2 regions of the Holdemanella sp. genome follow, and region 2 is predicted to be linked to the other one. Evidence: a T-box and tRNA genes for the amino acid it is inferred to sense, from the RefSeq annotation. Region 2 holds a T-box; the other holds one or more tRNA genes.
The links. A T-box is a leader RNA that pairs with one kind of tRNA and senses whether it is charged. The one in region 2 lies ahead of alaS (alanine--tRNA ligase), so its partner is inferred to be a tRNA-Ala.

Region 1: it encodes a tRNA-Ala, which carries the amino acid that the T-box ahead of alaS (alanine--tRNA ligase) is inferred to sense. The anticodon was not compared.

Annotation. Positions count from the first base shown of each region.
Region 1 is NZ_DBMEXE010000006.1:8,141-20,139, reverse strand. Features, by position in the region: partial or broken gene ACZQCL_RS00795 (DUF2130 domain-containing protein) at 1-1,213, opposite strand, end outside; tRNA gene ACZQCL_RS00790 (tRNA-Ile) at 1,360-1,436, shown strand; tRNA gene ACZQCL_RS00785 (tRNA-Ala) at 1,451-1,526, shown strand; gene ACZQCL_RS00780 (methylated-DNA--[protein]-cysteine S-methyltransferase) at 1,582-2,061, shown strand; T-box leader at 2,425-2,663, shown strand; gene ACZQCL_RS00775 (YkvI family membrane protein) at 2,732-3,883, shown strand; gene ACZQCL_RS00770 (iron-containing alcohol dehydrogenase family protein) at 3,870-4,952, shown strand; gene ftsX (permease-like cell division protein FtsX) at 5,092-5,994, shown strand; gene ACZQCL_RS00760 (murein hydrolase activator EnvC family protein) at 5,991-7,355, shown strand; gene ftsE (cell division ATP-binding protein FtsE) at 7,366-8,052, shown strand; gene ftsX (permease-like cell division protein FtsX) at 8,049-8,951, shown strand; gene ACZQCL_RS00745 (S41 family peptidase) at 9,048-10,463, shown strand; gene uvrB (excinuclease ABC subunit UvrB) at 10,512-11,999, shown strand, end outside.
Region 2 is NZ_DBMEXE010000066.1:94-7,148, forward strand. Features, by position in the region: partial or broken gene ACZQCL_RS04540 (prealbumin-like fold domain-containing protein) at 1-278, shown strand, start outside; gene ACZQCL_RS04545 (class C sortase) at 315-1,145, shown strand; gene ACZQCL_RS04550 (Cna B-type domain-containing protein) at 1,126-1,905, shown strand; gene ACZQCL_RS04555 (sortase) at 1,887-2,447, shown strand; gene ACZQCL_RS04560 (ECF transporter S component) at 2,476-2,973, opposite strand; gene ACZQCL_RS04565 (aminotransferase-like domain-containing protein) at 3,068-4,348, shown strand; T-box leader at 4,358-4,555, shown strand; gene alaS (alanine--tRNA ligase) at 4,590-7,055, shown strand, end outside.

The DNA of each region.
Region 1 (11,999 bases), on a different contig from region 2:
ATTCGTTTTCTGGCTCTAACATAGAAACAAGAACAGCATATTCACAATTCTTTTCATTACGGTCTTTATCTAATTCTTTTAAGAAATCTTCATTCTTATGTTTTGTAGCCGTTTTGTCATTTTCGTTTTTCATTTCAAACATAATGGAAATGATTTCAATTCCATTCTCATCTAATTCACGATAGATATAGTCACCCTTAGATCCTGTACGAGCATCATTGTCTTTTTCAAAGTATGCATTTTGAAAGCCTGTTGCACGAAGTTTATTGAATTCTATTTCACAATGCTGTTCTAAAGATTCACCAATCATTTTAGTAGACTGTTTTAATTTGAAATCTTTATAGTAGGCAATCTGCTCATCTTTGGTCTGTAGTAAAGTATCGTATTTTTCCTGCAAACTCTTTTCTTGAAGCTGATATTTCATTTTATCCTGTTCAATTTGATTCTGTAGATCTTGTTTAATACTCTTTACATTCAATTCGTTTTCAACCTTGGCTTTATCCATATCTTGTTTTAAAGACTGGATTTCAAGGTTCTTTTCATTTAATTGAGATTGGTAAGTATTTTCTAGATTTGCCTTTAATACCTTTTCATTATTTGAAATGTTACTCTTTAAAGCTTGGATTTCATTTTCCTTTGCCTGCAGCTGTAATTTATATTCTTGTTCAGTCTTAGATTCGTTGATTTTATTCTGTGAAAGAATCTGTTCTAATTTGGCATTGAGTTTAGATATCTCCAAATCTTTTTTGTTTAACTGCTCTTGAAATTCTTTTTGTGTTTCAGTTTTCGTTAACTGCGTACTTGCTTCTAACTTTTCTTTTAATGAAATGACTTCTTGTTCTTTATCATTTTGTTTTTGATTAAAATCCGATTGTAGCTGTTTGATTTCAAGCTCTTTCTTATTTAATTGTTCTTGATAAGCCTTTTCAGTTTCACTCTTGATAATTTGTTCAGTTGACTTTAATTGTTCTTTTAAAGAAATGATTTCTTGTTCTTTATTTGCCTGAAGCTCTTTGATTTCTAAAGTTTTCTGACTTAATTTAGATTCATATTCTTTTTCTAATTTAGATTGAATAACTTGATTTGAATTCTTTTGCCTTTCATTTAATTCTTTTTCAAATTCTTCATTACGAACTTGTTGTAAGATTTCATGATATTGACTCTCATCCACCTGAAATACAGTTCCACAATTGGGACATTTTATTTGACTCATAAGGTACCTCCATTTTAAAAGATTATAATCATTTAACTGACAATATTTATGTCTAAAACTAGATTAATTATAATATTTAAAAAAAATCAAAAAAAGACTTGCATAATATAAAATCACATGGTATATTTAATAGGCATTCAGCGAATGGGCCTGTAGCTCAGGTGGTTAGAGCGCACCCCTGATAAGGGTGAGGTCGTTGGTTCAAGTCCATTCAGGCCCACCATTTGCTGAAGATATGGGGTGTTAGCTCAGCTGGGAGAGCACCTGCCTTGCACGCAGGGGGTCATCGGTTCGATCCCGATACGCTCCACCAATTTTAAAAAGTAAGTCATCTTCGGATGGCTTTTTTTCTGTATAAAGGATGGGTTATGTATATACAATATTATGATTCACCATTAGGTAAAATGTTATTGGCTGCCGATGAAATTGGATTGATTGGCGTTTGGTTTGAAAATCAAAAATATTATGCGAATGGTTTAAAAGAACCAATTGAAGAAGAAACGGCTGTTTTAAAAGAAACAAAAGAATGGTTAAATCTTTATTTTAGTGGTAATAAACCAAAAGTTTTGCCTAAAATGCATCTAATTGGAACAAAGTTTCAAAAGAAAGTTTGGCAACTACTTCTTAAAATACCCTATGGTAAAACTATGACATATAAAGACATCGCAAGAATGATTTCTCCATCAATGTCAGCACAAGCGGTGGGAAGTGCTGTAGGACATAATAAAATCTCGATTTTGATTCCTTGCCATAGAGTGATTGGATCCAATAATAGTTTAACTGGATATGCAGGTGGAATCGAAAGAAAAGAATATTTATTAAAATTTGAAAAAAAGAATGAGATTTAATTTTGGATTATATATGAAAAGACACAAATAAATTGTGATTTGACAAATTCAAAAAAAGCGAACCCCTAGGGATTGCAGTCCCTAGGGGTTCTTTCTTATCTTTCAATGCCAAATACATTATAACAGAAAATTTAAAACTTTATAATAAAATATAAATTATCTTTAGATTGTTTGGATCAAATTAGGTATTTAACTGGATATGCAGGTGGAATTGAGAAGAAAGAAAAATTATTAGAAATTGAGGGTATATATGAGTAATATGTACCATTTTTTTGATGGATGTAAAATATAGATTTGAATTTACTGAAAATAAATGTAAGAAAATGCTTGCATAAATGAAAATGTGGTGTTATTATAAACGCACAAAACACAAGGAAATGGAGTAGTAAAAGGAAAGTCTTTGTTAGAGAGTTGTCGGTTGGTGCAAGACATAAGAGATGGAACTTTGAACTTACCATGGAGTGGTCAGGTTGATAAGACTTGGACGTAGGCTTAACGTTAATAAAGCAGGATGTGATAGCATCTGAAATGAGTGCATTCTTAAATGAATGAAGAAGAGTGGTACCGCGGAAGTATTGTAATTCTAACCTTTCGTCTCTTCTGTCTAACAGGCAGCAAGAAACGATTGGTTTTTTTGTTAGCTTGTTGTGCACGCTATAGGAGGAAAAGTATGAAAGCACAAAAAGTTGGAAAAATGGCGATATTTTCGGTAGGCGCCGTATTATTCTCAGCACATGCTGGAGGTGGATTTGCCACAGGAAATCAGGCAAATACATATTATGTAGGTATAGGATGGACTGGTATTGTGAGTGCCATAATAGCTATGTTGCTATTGATATTGACAATGCGAGAAGCCATGGTGATGTATAATCAGAGAAATTTGGCAAGCGCAAAGGAATTGTTTGAAAACTTATATCATCCATTCGATAAGTTGGAAATCTTATTTGAGATTTTCTTTAATATCATGGTTTTGATGGCAGTTGCAGCAGCTATTAGTGGAGCTGCAAGTGCATTACAACAATACTTTGGATTTAATTATTATGCTTGTGTCGTTACGGTTGGAATCGTTGTTCTTTGCTTAACAATTTTTGGAGCCAACGTAGTTCGTATGGCAAGTACATATATGGGTATGGCTATTTTGGTAACAGCCATTGTTATTTATGGTATGGGAATCATGAAAGGTCAAAATATTGGGGCTATTTTAGCAAATGACTTTTCTGTAAATGGTTTTATGAATATGCCTAAAGCCATCTTAAATGCATTTACATATGCAGGATTTCAATGTGTGACATTACCAACGATCGTAGCATGTGGAGCTATTTTACCAGATCGAAAATCTTGTTCAAAAGCAATGTGGATCTCATTTGTGATGAATGCTGTCGCATTAGTATTAAGTGTATTGATGTTAATTTCTTGGAAGGGTGTTTATGGAGAAACAACTCTACCTACATTGACAAGTTTAAATGCGATGAATGCTAACTGGATGGTTGTTGTATATGGTATTTGTTTATTACTTTGCTTAATTTCTACAGCAGTAACAACAACATTCGGATTTGTGGCACGCTTTGAAAATATTCGTGTTTTAAAGAATGTAGAAAATCCAGTGAAGAAAAGAATTATTGTATCTGCATTTATTATTGTGGTATCCATGACAATTTCTTTAGCCGGATTAACAAATATTATTAAATATGGATATGGATATTGTGGATATTTAGCTATCGCAATCATTATCGTTCCATTCTTAACTGTAGGTGTATACAAGAATTATCATACAAAAAGTGTTGAAGTAAAAGAAGGAGTAGAAGTTTATGAAAACAATTGAAATGTCTAATTATTCAGTCGGAGAAAGTTGTTACAACGAAATCCCAGGTGTATGTGAAAAATACAATGTTAAAAAAGTTGTATTGATTGGTGGTAAAAGAGCTTTGGCAGCTGCTGAGCCAAGAATTCGTGAAGCCATTAAAGAGACTGATATTATTATTACAGATTCAATTGTATATGGTATTGAATGTACTATGACAAACGTACATAAATTGACTTCAAATCCAAACGTACAAGAAGCCGATGTTATCTTTGCGATTGGTGGAGGAAAAGCTATCGATACTTGTAAAACCGCATCCATTGAAATGAATGACAAAATGGTTTTCTCATTTCCAACAATCTGTTCAAACTGTTCGGCCGCTACAGCTATTGCCGTAGTATATGATGATAATGGAGCATTGGACCACTATTCATATCCTCATTGTCCAGCACACATCTTTATCAACCCAGATGTTATCGCAAAAGCACCAAGTGAATATTTCTGGGCCGGAATTGGGGATGCGTTGTCTAAACAATGTGAAGTTGAATTCGCAACACAAGGAAAGACTTTAGATCACACGGCTACAATGGGATTGGCATTAGCGAAAACTTGTACTGCACCATTGTTGGAATATGGTAAACAAGGTATGGAAGATTGTAAAAATGATACAAATTCAGCTGCAATCGAAGCTATTGCCTTGGATATTGTCGTATCCACTGGATATGTTTCAAACTTAACAAACCAACCAGAATATTATTATAATTCAAGCATTGCGCATGCCTTCTATAATGGTAGTTGCTCAATTGCACGTGATGGACACCACCTACATGGTGAAGTTGTATCCTTTGGCGTATTAGTATTGTATGCATATGCCAAAGATGAAGAAAATTTAATGAAAATGGCAAAATTCAATAAATCAATCGGCTTACCAGTGACTTTAGCGGATGTGGACTTGGATGAAAGCCATTTGGAAGCTTTGACTGAAGCGGCTACAAAAACAAATGAGTGGAAAAATGCACCTTTCCCATTCACAAAAGAAGAGTTTATTACCGCTATTAAAAAGGCAGATGCAGTAGGTCAAAGTTTATAAGAGATCGAGAAATCGATCTTTTTTTTCTGTTTTAATATTGTTTTCACATGAAAGGATTAGAATGAAGGTGTATGTGAAATTTTGTGATTTGTAGGCTGATTTGATAGGTATGTTATAATTGGTGATGTAGGTGATAAAAATGTTACTGTTTTTTAAGAGTTTACCAAGACTAGTACGCAGTGCCAATAAAGATATGCACCGTCATTTCTCGATGACCTTTTCTTCCATTGTATCGATTGGCATTGCTTTATTAATGGCTTTGTTTATATTTGTGATATATATGAATGTCGGAGGATTTACGAGTCAAATTGAAAATGAATTTATGATTCAAGTCTCTTTAAATCCAACACTAGAATATGAAGAAATTAGTGAATTATCCGATTCAATTTCATCTCTTGCTTCCGTAAAAAAAGTAACGTATTCAAGTAAAGAAGAGGAATTGGATGCGTTGATCAAAGAAAATGGGGCGATGTTTAAACAATATAAGGGAGAGGACAAGAACCCTTTATATGACGTTTTGAATGTGGAATTAAAAGACAACACAAAAATTTCAAAAGTGACAAAGAAAATTTCAAAAATGGATGGTGTTGTTCAAGCTACATATGGAGGTAGTGCTATCAACACGATGATTCAACTGTTTAAAAATATCCGTGTATGGGGAAGTGTCTTTGTAGGATTGATGGTTTTGATTGCCGTATTCTTGATTCGAAATACTATTAAAATGACAATTTTAGTACGAAAAGATGAGATTGCGATCATGCGAACAGTTGGTGCCTATAACTGGTATATTTCTTTACCGTTTGTATTAGAAGGAATCTTTATCGGCTTTTGGGGTGCATTAGGCCCTGTTTTGATTTGTATATTTGGCTATACAGGACTTTACCACGTAATGAATGGTATGTTTTTTAGTGACATGATGAGTATGCTGAAACCATATCCATTTGTATTGTGTACTTCAGGCGGCATTCTTTTGATTGGAATGGTTGTAGGAATGCTAGGAAGTTATTTAGCCGTTAGAAAATATTTGAGGTGGACACGATGAGAAAATATAAATTATATGCAGGTTTTCTAAGTTTAGCTATGGCCTGCTCATTAATCATGCCTGTTTCAGCAGAAGACTATTCGGATACAGAAGCCTGGTATGCCAAGTGTAGTCAGGCACAAACTTCACAAGCTGGCGTAAAAGCTTGTCAGGGATTTCAGGAATATCAGAAGAATCGTAAACAAAGCCTGCAAAACAGTATTGAAACTTATACTTCAAGCATCGCTTCTTTGCAGAGTGATACGACAAAAATGGAGCAGCTTGCCAAGGAACAAAAAGAATTGGTTTCCAATCTACAAACGCAGATAAGTGAAAAAGAAAAATCGATTGAATTGATCGAAAACAACATTAAAGAATTGGAAGAGAAGATTCAGGCAAAACAAGCTGAAATTGATGCTTGGAATGCACAAATCGAAAATCGTATGAAAAATGAACAAACAACGATTGGAACCAATATGATTATAGACTTGATCATGGGATCGGATAGTTTAAGTGATATGCTTCGTCGTATTTCTGGAGTTGAAAGAATCACAGAAGATGATCAGTCGCAAATTAAAAAGTTAAATAAATTAAAGAAAGAACTTGTTTTGCAGCAAGATGAACAAAAACGTTTAGATGAAGACGCAAAAAGTCAAAAGGCAGAATTAGAATCGCAAAAACAGCAGGCCAGTGAATTAGAGGAATCTTATAATAAACTGGTTGAAGAATATCAGAAAAAAATTACAGAATTAGAAGCACAGAAACGTTCCGCACAAGTGGACATGAATAGCATTCGAGACTTTGTGATTTCAACAAACTTCTCAGGATCGATTGAATCCGTATCTGGATTTATACATCCTGTACAAGGTGGAAGTAAAAGTGCAGGTACATGGGCATATCCTGGTGGAGGCATGCACTTGGGACTAGATTGGGCAGCTCCAATTGGTACAACTGTAGTAGCTCCGGCAAGTGGTGTTATTTTATATGCCGCAGCCCCTGTAGGAAGCAACTCAGGCTATTTGGGTAACTGGTCAGGATATCCTTATGGTGGTGGAAACACAATAGAAATGTTGTGTAATGTGAACGATACACTTTATGCCGTAAGTTTCTGTCACTTGTCGCAAACAATCTACGTAAGTGCAGGACAAAGCGTTTCACAAGGACAAGCAATCGCATTATCGGGAAATTCAGGAAATTCAAGTGGGCCACATACACATGTTGAAGTCTATAATCTAGGTTCAATGTCTGTAAGTGATGCGGTAGCTCGTTTTAGTGCGGGTGCTGATTTTGCGTGGGGAACAGGCTGGTCAGGCACAGGTACTTCTTGTGAAGCTGGTAAAGCAGCGCCTTGCAGGGAAAGACCAGAAAAGTTCTTTAGTTAGGAGGAACATTATGATTGATTTAAAAGATGTTTCAAAAGCATATCCCAATGGAGTACATGCTTTAAATCATGTCAATTTACATATTGATAAAGGTGAATTTGTTTATGTGATTGGAGCCACAGGTTCTGGTAAATCTACATTGATCAAAGTGCTAAATGGAGAAGAAGTTCCAGATGAAGGTACAGTTATTGTAGATGGTATTAATGTAGGGGCTTTAAAACATAGAAAAGTTCCGTACTATAGACGTAATGTTGGCTGCGTATTTCAAGATTATCGTTTACTTCCAAAATTAACTGTCTTTGAAAATATTGCCTTTGCCCTAGAAGTTGTGGGTATGCCACGCAAACATATTCGTAAACGTGTAATGGAAGTATTAGAGCTTGTTGATTTGAAAGAAAAGGCTAGAAGTTATCCAGACGAATTATCTGGAGGACAACAACAGCGTGTAACGATTGGCCGTGCCATTGCGAATAAACCAAAAGTTTTGATTGCGGATGAACCAACAGGAAATCTAGATCCCGAAAAGAGTTTAGAAATTATTTCATTATTAGAAAAGATCAACCAAAAACTAGATACAACAATCATGATGGTTACACATGATAAAGTATTGGTTGACCGCTTTAAAAAACGTACGATTATGTTAGACAAAGGATATGTGATTCACGATTCGAATAAAGGTGGGTATAAGAGTTTATGATGAAAGGTTTACGTACTTTTTTATACGAATTGAAGTATGCCTTTCTCCAAATGAAAAGACATATTATGTTGTGCTTTTCTGCCATTAGTGCCATTGGCATTACCCTACTTTTGATTGGTTCGATATTGATTATTGGATTACACGTTAATTATTTTTCGAATGATGTTCAAAAAGATTTGAGTATTCACGTTATTTTAAATGAGGATATTGATGATGAAACAGCTATATCAAGTATTCAGAGTGAAATATCTAAATTAAAGAATGTTTCAAAGGTAGAAGTATCCTCTAAAGATGATGAACTTGAACTTATGATCAAAGAAAAGGGAGATGCTTTTAAAGCCTATCGAGGAGAAACAAATCCTTTATCCAATGCTTTCTTTGTTTATGTAAAGAATGCTTCTTCTATCCGTAAAACAAGTGCGCAGATTCAAAAAATTGATGGCGTATCCAGCACGGCTTTTGGAGGAGACAGCGTTACAAGCTTAGTAGACATGTTGAATATGATTCAAAAGATTGGTTTAGGCATTGTTGCTTTATTGATTCTATTGTCTTTATATTTGATTTATAACACGATTCGAACGACAATTGATTCAAGAAGTGATGAAATCATTATTATGCGTACAGTAGGTGCAACGAATGGTTTCATCAGTAATCCATTCATTGTCAAAGGTATTTTTATTGGACTACTTGGATCTATCGTTCCATATTTATTGGTGCATTTTGGATATGAAAAGCTGTACGAAAGTTTAGACGGAAAACTATTCACACCTATGTTTGCCCTATTTAAACCAAGTACAATCAGCTTTCAAGTAGGACTCTCTATCATTCTTGCAGGAGCTTTGATTGGTGGGCTCGCATCCTTGTTTGCGGCAAGAAAATATTTGAAAATGAAACGATAAAAACATTGCAGAATAAAGGATTGTTTCGTATACTTTCTATATGGAATTATTGGGGCGAATGATTCGTCCCATTTTGTTTTAGAACAGGATGAGCTTATGAGAAAAAAAAGTCAAACAATATTGATTACACTACTATGCATTGCATGTTTTGGCGCAGGCATAAGTGTACCAGTTATTTTAAATAAAAAAACGACAGGAAATAGTAAAGAACAAGAAAAATTTGATACCATTTATTCAATTTTGAATTCAGATTGGTATTATTCGAATAAAATCAAAAACTTGGATTCCAAACTTATGGAACAAGCTATTGATGGAATGACAACTCTAGATCAAGATGCTCATACAAACTATTTTGACTTAGAACAAGCCAAAGCCTTTTCGAGCAGTCTTGAAGGAAGTAATGTAGGATTAGGAATCTCCTTTTATTTAAATGAAAATAAAAACTTCGTTGTATCCAACGTATACATCAATTCAACAGCGGATAAGAAAGGCTTAAAACCCCAAGATGAAATTATTTCATTAGATGATTTAAAATGTAGTGAAAATGATTCAGATACAATCATTAAATATATTAAGGCGCATGAAGGGCAGAATGTTAAGACAAAATATCTTCGTGATGGAAAAGAATATACGACAAATTTGATTCCAGGTACTTTTGATTCAACGGTCGTATGTAACGTATACGAAGATTATGGAGAAATTGTTCTAACGAGTTTCTCAGAAAATAGTGGCAAAGATTTCTCAAAGGCAATGTCTCGCCTACAAGAAGCGGGAATTAAAAAGTTGGTCTTAGATTTACGTAATAATGGTGGCGGCTATTTAAATGCGGCATTGGAAATTTCGAGTTCTTTGATTTCGAAAAAGTCAGTTGTCTTCAAGGAAAAAGATAAAGATGGCAAGTTCACTAAACAAATGACAAAAGATGAATTCAATCAAGTCAAAATGGACAAGATTGTTGTTCTACAAAATGAAAATACGGCAAGTGCAGCCGAAGTTTTGATTGGTGCTTTAAAAGATAATTTAGGGGATACAGTGACTACAGTAGGAACAACATCTTACGGTAAAGGTACCGAACAAGTTACAGTACCATTCTCAGATGGAACAAGTTTTAAGTATACAGTGGCACGTTGGTATACGCCAAAAGGTACAAGCATCAACAAGAAGGGTTTTAAACCAGATGTTGAAGTAAAACTTGGAGAAGTGAAGACAACGTCCTATTATAAAGTCAAGAAAAAGGATGTCATCAAAAAAGACAGCGTGGATGATAATGCCCAAGCTTTACAAGTATATCTGAAGTATTTAGGATATGATGTGGATCGAACAGATACATATTTTTCAAATACCAGCTCTCAAGCTTTGGCAAGTTTTCAACAGGACAATCGTTTAGAAGTAACGGGAGATTGTGATAAAAAGACGTGGGATCTTTTGATGGAAAAAGTATTGTTGAAGATGAATGAAACACCAAGTGATGATACGCAAAGACAAAAAGCGATAGAAGAGGCACAAAAGTAAGTATAAACTTACTTTTGTGTATTATATATATGTGAAGGATGTGAGCATATGGAAAATCAGTTTGAATTAGTATCTGAATATAAACCGAGTGGAGATCAGCCAGAAGCTATTAGGGAATTGGTTTCTGGTTTAAAAGAAGATAAAAAGTTTCAAGTATTGTTGGGAGCTACAGGAACTGGAAAAACATTTACAATTTCGAATGTGATTGCCCAAGTGAATCGACCAACCTTGGTGTTTGCACATAATAAAACTTTGGCGGGACAGTTGTATTCTGAATTTAAAGAATTTTTTCCACATAATCGTGTGGAATATTTCGTCTCTTATTTTGATTATTACCAGCCAGAAGCCTATTTGCCAAAAACAGATACATATATTGACAAAAACACAAAGACCAATGAAGAATTGGATATGCTTAGAATGGCAGCTGTAAATAGTGTTTTAGAACGAAGAGATACGATTATTGTAGCTAGTGTTGCCTCTATTTATGGTGCTAGTAATCCAGAACAATATCGTCATATGATCTTTACTTTAAGAAGTGGACAGATCATTGAAAGAAATGAATTGATGCTGGCATTGGTACATCAACAATATAAGCGTAATGATACAGATCCATTAAGAGGAACTTTTAGAGTACGTGGGGATGTCATTGAAATTACACCAGGGCATACGGATCGTTATTTAATTCGTATTGAAATGTTTGATGATGAAGTGGAAAGAATCTGTGAAGTCGATCCAGTAACAGGACATGTCAATCAGTCTTATCAGTTATATATTATTTATCCAGCTAACGGCTATGCGTCAAGTATGGATATCATCAATCATGCAGCAGACACAATTCAAGAAGAATTGGATGAAAGATTGGCTTATTTTGATGAGCAGGGTAAACCATTAGAAAAAGAGCGTTTGGAACAACGATGTCGCTACGATATAGAAGCATTAAGAGAATTTGGCGTATGCCCAGGTATTGAAAACTATTCAAGGCATATTGATGGCAGAAAACCAGGTGAAAGACCTTATACACTATTTGATTATTTCCCAGACGATTTTTTACTTGTAGTAGATGAAAGCCATGTTTCGTTACCACAAATTCGTGGCATGTATAATGGAGACCGCGCAAGAAAACAAATATTGGTAGATTATGGCTTTAGACTTCCAAGTGCTTTAGATAATCGACCTTTGCGTTTTAATGAATTTGAGGGGTTGATTAAAAATGCCATCTTTGTATCCGCAACACCAGGAGATTACGAACTGGATCAAACGCATGGGGAAATTGTTGAACAAATCATTCGTCCAACAGGTCTTTTAGATCCGGAAGTCGAAGTGCGTCCTATTGAAGGTCAAATTGATGACTTAGTAGATGAAATCAAGGAGCGCATTGAAAAACATGAAAGAACTCTAATTACGACGCTAACGGTTCGTATGGCCGAAGATTTAACTTCCTATTTAAAGAATTTGGATTTAAAAGTAGCGTGGCTACACCATGAAGTTACAACGATTGAACGTACGGAGATCATTCATGATTTACGCCAAGGAAAA
Region 2 (7,055 bases):
GTGCTGGTACTTATTATTTGACAGAGATTAAACAACCTGATGGATATAACAAGTTAGCTAAATCTGTTAAGGTTGAGATAGATGTTAATGGTGCTATCACAGTAGACGGCAAATTAATTACAGGAGTAGATAAGTTAGTCAAAGTAGAGAACAAAACAGGAACAGTACTACCAAGTACAGGTGGTGTTGGTACTACAATGATCTATCTAGTAGGTGCTGTACTTGTATTGGGTTCTGGTGTTGTATTAGCTACAAAAAGAAGAGTTAAGAATAAATAATATATTTTCGATTAATGATAGGGAGAGGGTTGTGAGATGAGAAAACATATTTCAACTATAATTGCGATACTTGTTTTTATTGCGGGCCTTTCCTTATTGTTGTATCCAACGGTGAGCAATTATTGGAATTCTAAACATCAAACGGCTGTTGTTGCTAATTATACGGATACTTTAGCTAAGATGGATGATCAGGATAGGCAGGCTGCGATAGACTCAGCTATTTCCTATAATTCAGGGTTGGTTTCTAACAGTGGTCGTTTTACGCCTGATGATTCAGAACTTAGCTTATATAAAAGCCTATTAAATGCGGATGGTACGGGTATGATGGGATATATCACAATACCTGAGATTCGTTGTAAGCTAGCTATTTATCATAGTGTGGATGATTCTGTATTACAGGTGGGTGTTGGTCATTTAGAGGGTTCTTCACTTCCTGTTGGTGGTAGTAGTACGCATTGTGTTATTTCTGGTCATAGAGGGCTTCCGAGTGCTCGTTTGTTTACGGATATTGATCGTCTTGAAAAGGGGGATTTATTTTATCTGCATGTGTATGGCAAGGTTTTGGCGTATGAGGTGGATAAGATTTCGGTTGTAGAGCCTGAGGATTATGGTCCTTTAGAGATTGAAAAAGGTAAAGATCTTTGTACGTTACTTACGTGTACGCCGTATGGTATTAATACGCAGCGTTTGATGGTTCGTGGTCATCGTGTGGTGGATCGTTTGTATGATGAATCAAATATTACTTCAGATGCAGCTAGGGTGGATACTTTAGTGGTGGCTTCTTGTGTTGGTGTTGTATTATTATTGGTTGGTATTATTATTTCGAAGATATGGAGGTTAAAAGGACATGAAAAAAATAATTCGTAGTGTATTGTGTATATTTCTTTTTGTTCTTGTATGTACTCCTGTCTTCGCAAATGATTATTCGAGTTTAACAGTGACTTGTCCAGCTTCAAATATAGATGTTCGCTTATATCGTGTGGCGGATGCGGATTATAATTTGGTAGGTGCTTTTAAATCCTATTCGGTTTCACAGGATTGGAATATTCTTGGCGATTATATTGATCGTGACAATATTGAATGGGATGATGAAGTTAAGTCAGATTCAGATGGTAAGGCTTTATTTTCTCATTTAACTAAAGGTGTTTATTTAGTGAAGGCTTTAGATCATGCGGATTATACGATGTCGGTTTCTGTTGTTTATGTGGATAAAGATTGTGATGTTGAATTAAAGTATGAGTCTAGAGTTGAAACGACTTCTTTGCGTGTTCAAAAAGTATGGAAGGATGATGTCAAGAAGAATCGTCCGAGTTTTATTGGTGTAGATTTACTTGGGGATGGCAAGGTCGTAGATCATCAGGTATTAAGTGAAGAAAATCATTGGACATATGCTTGGAATGATTTGTCGGGTGATATGAGATGGAGTTGTGTTGAGACAAGTGTTCCTTCTGGATATAGTGTAAGTTCTTATCGAGAAGGGAATCATATTGTGTTAAAGAATAGTTTGAATAAGGTTGTGGATTCTAAGAAATCGGAATCAAATCTTCCTTTGACGGGTCAATTGTGGTGGCCTGTACCTGTATTATTGTTTGTGGGACTTGGATGTATATGCGTAAGCAAGTTCTAAAATATATTGGCTGTATCTGTATTGTACTTGCCTTGGGACTTACTTTGTTTAATGTGTATGATACATTTCGGGCTAGAAAGAGTGAAGAAGATATATTGGTTGCCTATAATTTAAAGAATGATTTGGATCCAGATATATGGATTGATCCAGATATGGATATGCCGGAAGTAGAACTGGATGGTTTATCTTGTATTGGAACGATTGAGATTCCTTCTTTGGACATTAAGCTTCCGGTTACGAGTGAGTTTACGTATGATTTGATGAAATTGGCGCCTTGTCGATATTCGGGCAGTGTATATAAAGGGAATATGGTGATTGCGGCACATAATTCTTGGTTTCATTTTGGAAGAATTCATAGTTTAGATCCGGGTAGTAAGGTCGTATTTACGGATGCACTTGGAAATCAGTTTGAATATCGTGTTGTTTTAATTGAAACTTTAACGCCGGATAGTGCTGAGGATATGACTTCTTCGGATTATCCTTTAACTTTATTTACGTGTACTTTGGATGCGAAAAATAGAGTAACAGTTCGTTGTAAATAAAAAAGAGAAATCGATTTTGATTTCTCTTTTAATTTAATTTATCTTGTACGATTTTCTTTACCATTGGATAAGCAACTAATGCGATCACAATACCTGCAGCTCCTTGGACTACGTTGGCTGGAATTTCACTTGCGGCTACGATCCAGCTTCCTTTTAATATGTATTTGGCAATGAAGTATCCAAATACCATGATGACAGATCCTAATACGTAGCTTGAGATTTGTTTGGGTTTAGAGTAGTTTTTCATAAGTAGGGATACTACGATAGCTTCTAGTCCTTTGATGATTAGGGTAAAGAAGAAGTAGTGTCCGTATCCTCCGGCTACATCGGCTAGTGCACTTCCTAAGCCTCCAATCAAGAAGCTTTCAAATGGATTTAAAAAGCTTGCGAATAATAGGATAAATCCGTCTCCTAGATTGAAGTATCCGTCTAATGCGTTTGGTACTTTGATGAACATGGTTGCGACAAATACGAGTGCCATACCTAGTCCGGTTAGTACGATTTCGTATGTTTGTTTGTTTTTCATAATCTTTCCTTCTTTCTGTAACTTAGTGACTATTATACTTGTTTCTGTATATAAAAAAATATACAATTATAAAAAATAATTAGGGGACAGTTGCATGAAGAAATATCAAGTAATTTATGATTTGTATAAGGAGTCGATACTTTCTGGGATCTTAAAGTATGGGGATCGTGTGGATTCGATTCGTGAATGTGTAAAGAAGATGAATGTGTCTAAGACTACGGTGGAAAATGCGTATAATAAATTGGTGTTGGATGGATTTATTTCGAGTCAAGAAAAAGTGGGGTATGTGGTGAGTATGAATCCGGAGCGTATCTTACTGCATCAGGAAATCCTGGATTATTCTTCGAGTCATAAAGAAAAATCGTATGATTATGATTTTCGGATTCAGTCGGTTTCTTTTGATTCGTTTGAAACGACGATTTGGAAACGATATATGAAGGGTGTTTTGAATGATAAGCGTTTGATGTCAAGTTATGGTTTAGCGCAGGGTGAGTATGGATTAAGGCAGGCTCTATGTAAGTATGTGTATCAGAATCGGAATATTTTGTGTTTTCCTGAGCAGATGGTGATTGGTTCAAACTATCAGTCTTTGTTGTATATATTTTGTGGGATGTTGGATAAGTCAAAGGTGATTGGTTTAAGTACATTAGTGGATGATCAGGCTAAGCAGGTATTTTTATCGTATGGTTTTCATGTTGAATATTTAAATCCAACTTCTTTTGTGAGGGATATTCAAAGATTGCATGTGGATGTTGTCTATGTGAATACGACTTGTTTTACGTCGGATAGGCAGTCTATGAGTGAAAGGGTTCGTGAAGAATTGGTTTCTTTAGAGAATGTTTTGATTCTTGAGGATGATTATAATGGGGAGCTTGTGTATGCTTCTAAAATCAAGACTTCGTTGTGTTCAAAAAGTAAGAATGTGATTTATTTTTCTTCGTTTTCAAGACTATTATTACCGAGTCTTCGTATTGGGTATATGATTTTAAATGAGGAGTATATGCGTAAGTATAGTGCTTCTTATTTTGGTCCAACGACGAGTAAAATTGAGCAGGTGGCTTTTACGCAGTATATTGTGGATGGGTATTTGCAGAAGCATTTAAGAAAGCTTGTTCGTGAGTATAAGGAGAAGCATTTGTATTTAAAGAAATTGATTGATACGTATATGGGTTGTTCGTATATTTTGGATGAGACGTATATGGCGTATTGGTTAAATTTAGATGTGGATGTATCTCGTTTTAGAGATTTGTGTGAATCGAATGGTGTCGCAATTAGTATTTCAAATGGGCGTATTGGATTGTCTTTTGCGAGTATGAGTAAAGAATTGATGTTAGATGGTGTGATTCGTCTTGCAGAAATATGGAAAGAGTGTTAAAATTTTATCGATTCGACAGTGAAGAAGATAAGTAGAATTAAAAGTTCTTGTGTATAGAGAGAGGGCGTTTGGTGAAAGCTCTTCGAGTCTTTTAGTTTGAAGCTACTTTGGAGTTGAAACGTAGTCGGCGTTAACGAGTGAATTGAGGGCATTTTTCGATTTTGAAAAATGAACTAGGATGGTACCGCGTAATTATACGTTCCTAGAAATAGGAGCGTTTTTTTATTGGAGGAAAGAAAAGATGAAACAATTAACTGGTAATCAGATTCGTCAGATGTTCTTGGATTATTTTAAATCTAAAGGGCATATGATTGAGCCGGGCGCAAGTTTGATTCCGCACAATGACCCAACATTATTATGGATCAATGCGGGTGTTGCGGCTTTGAAGAAATATTTTGATGGTAGTGAAAAACCGGCTTCAAATCGTATTGCGAATGCGCAGAAATCAATTCGTACAAATGATATTGAAAATGTGGGTCGTACGGCTCGTCACCACACATTCTTTGAAATGTTAGGAAACTTCTCAATTGGAGATTATTTCAAGGATGAGGCGATTCAGTTTGCGTGGGAATTTTTAACAAGCGAAGAATGGATGGGTATTGATAAGGACAGATTGTATGTGTCTGTATATACAGATGATGCGCGTGCTTATGAAGTATGGACTACAATTTGTGGTGTAGATCCTAGTCATATTTTAAAGACTGATGATAACTTTTGGGAAATTGGTAAGGGACCTGGTGGACCTGACAGTGAAATTTTCTTTGATCGTGGAGAAAAATATGATCCTGAGGGATTGGGAGAAAAATTATTCTTTGATGAAATGGAAAATGATCGTTATGTAGAAGTATGGAATGTTGTATTCTCTCAATATGATTGTGATCCAAGTATTGATCGTAAAGATTATAAGGAACTTCCTCAGAAGAACATTGATACAGGTATGGGTCTTGAGCGTTTGGTTGCCTTAGTTCAGGATGGAGAAACAAACTTCGATACGGATTTATTCTTGCCTATTATTCGTGCAACAGAAGCTATGGCAAAACATCCTTATGAAGGTGAATATAAGATGGCTTACCGTGTTGTTGCGGACCACGTTCGTACAGTGACTTTTGCGTTGAGTGATGGTGCTAACTTCTCAAATAGTGGTCGTGGATATGTACTTCGTCGTGTACTTCGTCGTGCAGTTCGTTATGGTTTAAAATTAGGTTTGGATGAACCATTCTTATATAAACTAGTTCCTGTTGTTGCGGATTTAATGGAGGATTTCTATCCTTATTTGCAGGAGCATGTTGCGTTCAACCAGAAGTTGATTAAGGTGGAAGAAGAAACTTTCAAGAAGACTTTAAAGGTTGGTCAGGCTTTACTAGACGAAGAAATCAGCAAGGCTAAGGATGGTAAGCTTAGTGGTGAAGTTGTCTTCAAATTGTATGATACATATGGATTCCCATTTGAATTAACACAAGAAATTGCCGAGGAAAGTGGAATCCGTGTAAGTCGTGATGAGTTTGATGCAGAAATGAACAAACAAAAAGAGCGTGCTCGTAATGCGCGTAATGTAAAGGATTCTTTTGCGTCTCAAAATGAAGAATTGATGAACTTCAATGAGCCTAGTGAATTTATTGGTTATGATCACTTATCTTGTGATGGTAAGATCATTGCGTTATTTAATGCTGAGGGTAAGATGGTTGATTCTTTAGAAGACGAAGGTATGATCATTTTAGATGAAACTTGTTTCTATGCCGAAAGTGGTGGACAGGTTGCTGATAAGGGAATGTTTACGGCTGATGGTGTAGAGGTTGAAGTATTGGATGTTCAAAAGACTCGTAATAAACAGCATATTCATACAGTTAAAATCAATAGTGGTGTATTAGAAAAGGGTATGTCTTTACATGGTGAAGTCAATGTCAAAGATCGTTTGGCAACTACAGCGAACCACTCTTGTACACACTTGTTGCAGTCGGCTTTAGTTAAGGTATTGGGTGATCATATTCACCAGGCTGGTTCTTATAATTGTCCTGAATATTTGCGTTTTGACTTCAATCACTATGAAAAGGTTACGGCTGAACAATTGGCTGAAGTAGAACGTATTGTGAATGAATATATTAGTGCAGCTTATCCAGTAACGAAAGAGGTTATGCCTATTGAAGAGGCTAAGAAGTCTGGTGCCACTGCATTATTTGATGAGAAGTATGGAGATACAGTTCGTGTTGTAACAATGGGTGATGTATCTAAGGAATTCTGTGCTGGATGTCACGTAGAAAATACGGCTCAGATTGGTCTATGCAAGATCATTAGTGAGGAAAGTATTGGTTCAGATTCTCGTCGTATTACGGCTAAGACTAAGTTTGCGGCTTATGAGGATTTTGCACAAGAACACAATATGTTGGAAAATATTGCGGATAGTGCTAAACAAAAGGGTATTAAGAATATTGATACAAAGGTTGAGGCTGCTTATAAGACTATGCATGATATGCAAAAGGAAATCGATAACTTGAAGAACCAAATCTTTACATTGAAGTCTAAAGAGTGGGCTACTGAGGCTAAAGATTTTGGAAAAGTAAATGTATTGATTAAATCCGTTTCTGGAATGGATGCAGGTGCATTGAAGGATATTGTTTCTAACTTAAAGGCTAGTGATGACAAGATGGTTGTATTCTTCGTTAACACAAATGGAGAAAAGGTTGTCTTTGTATCTGGTGCAGGTAAAGAG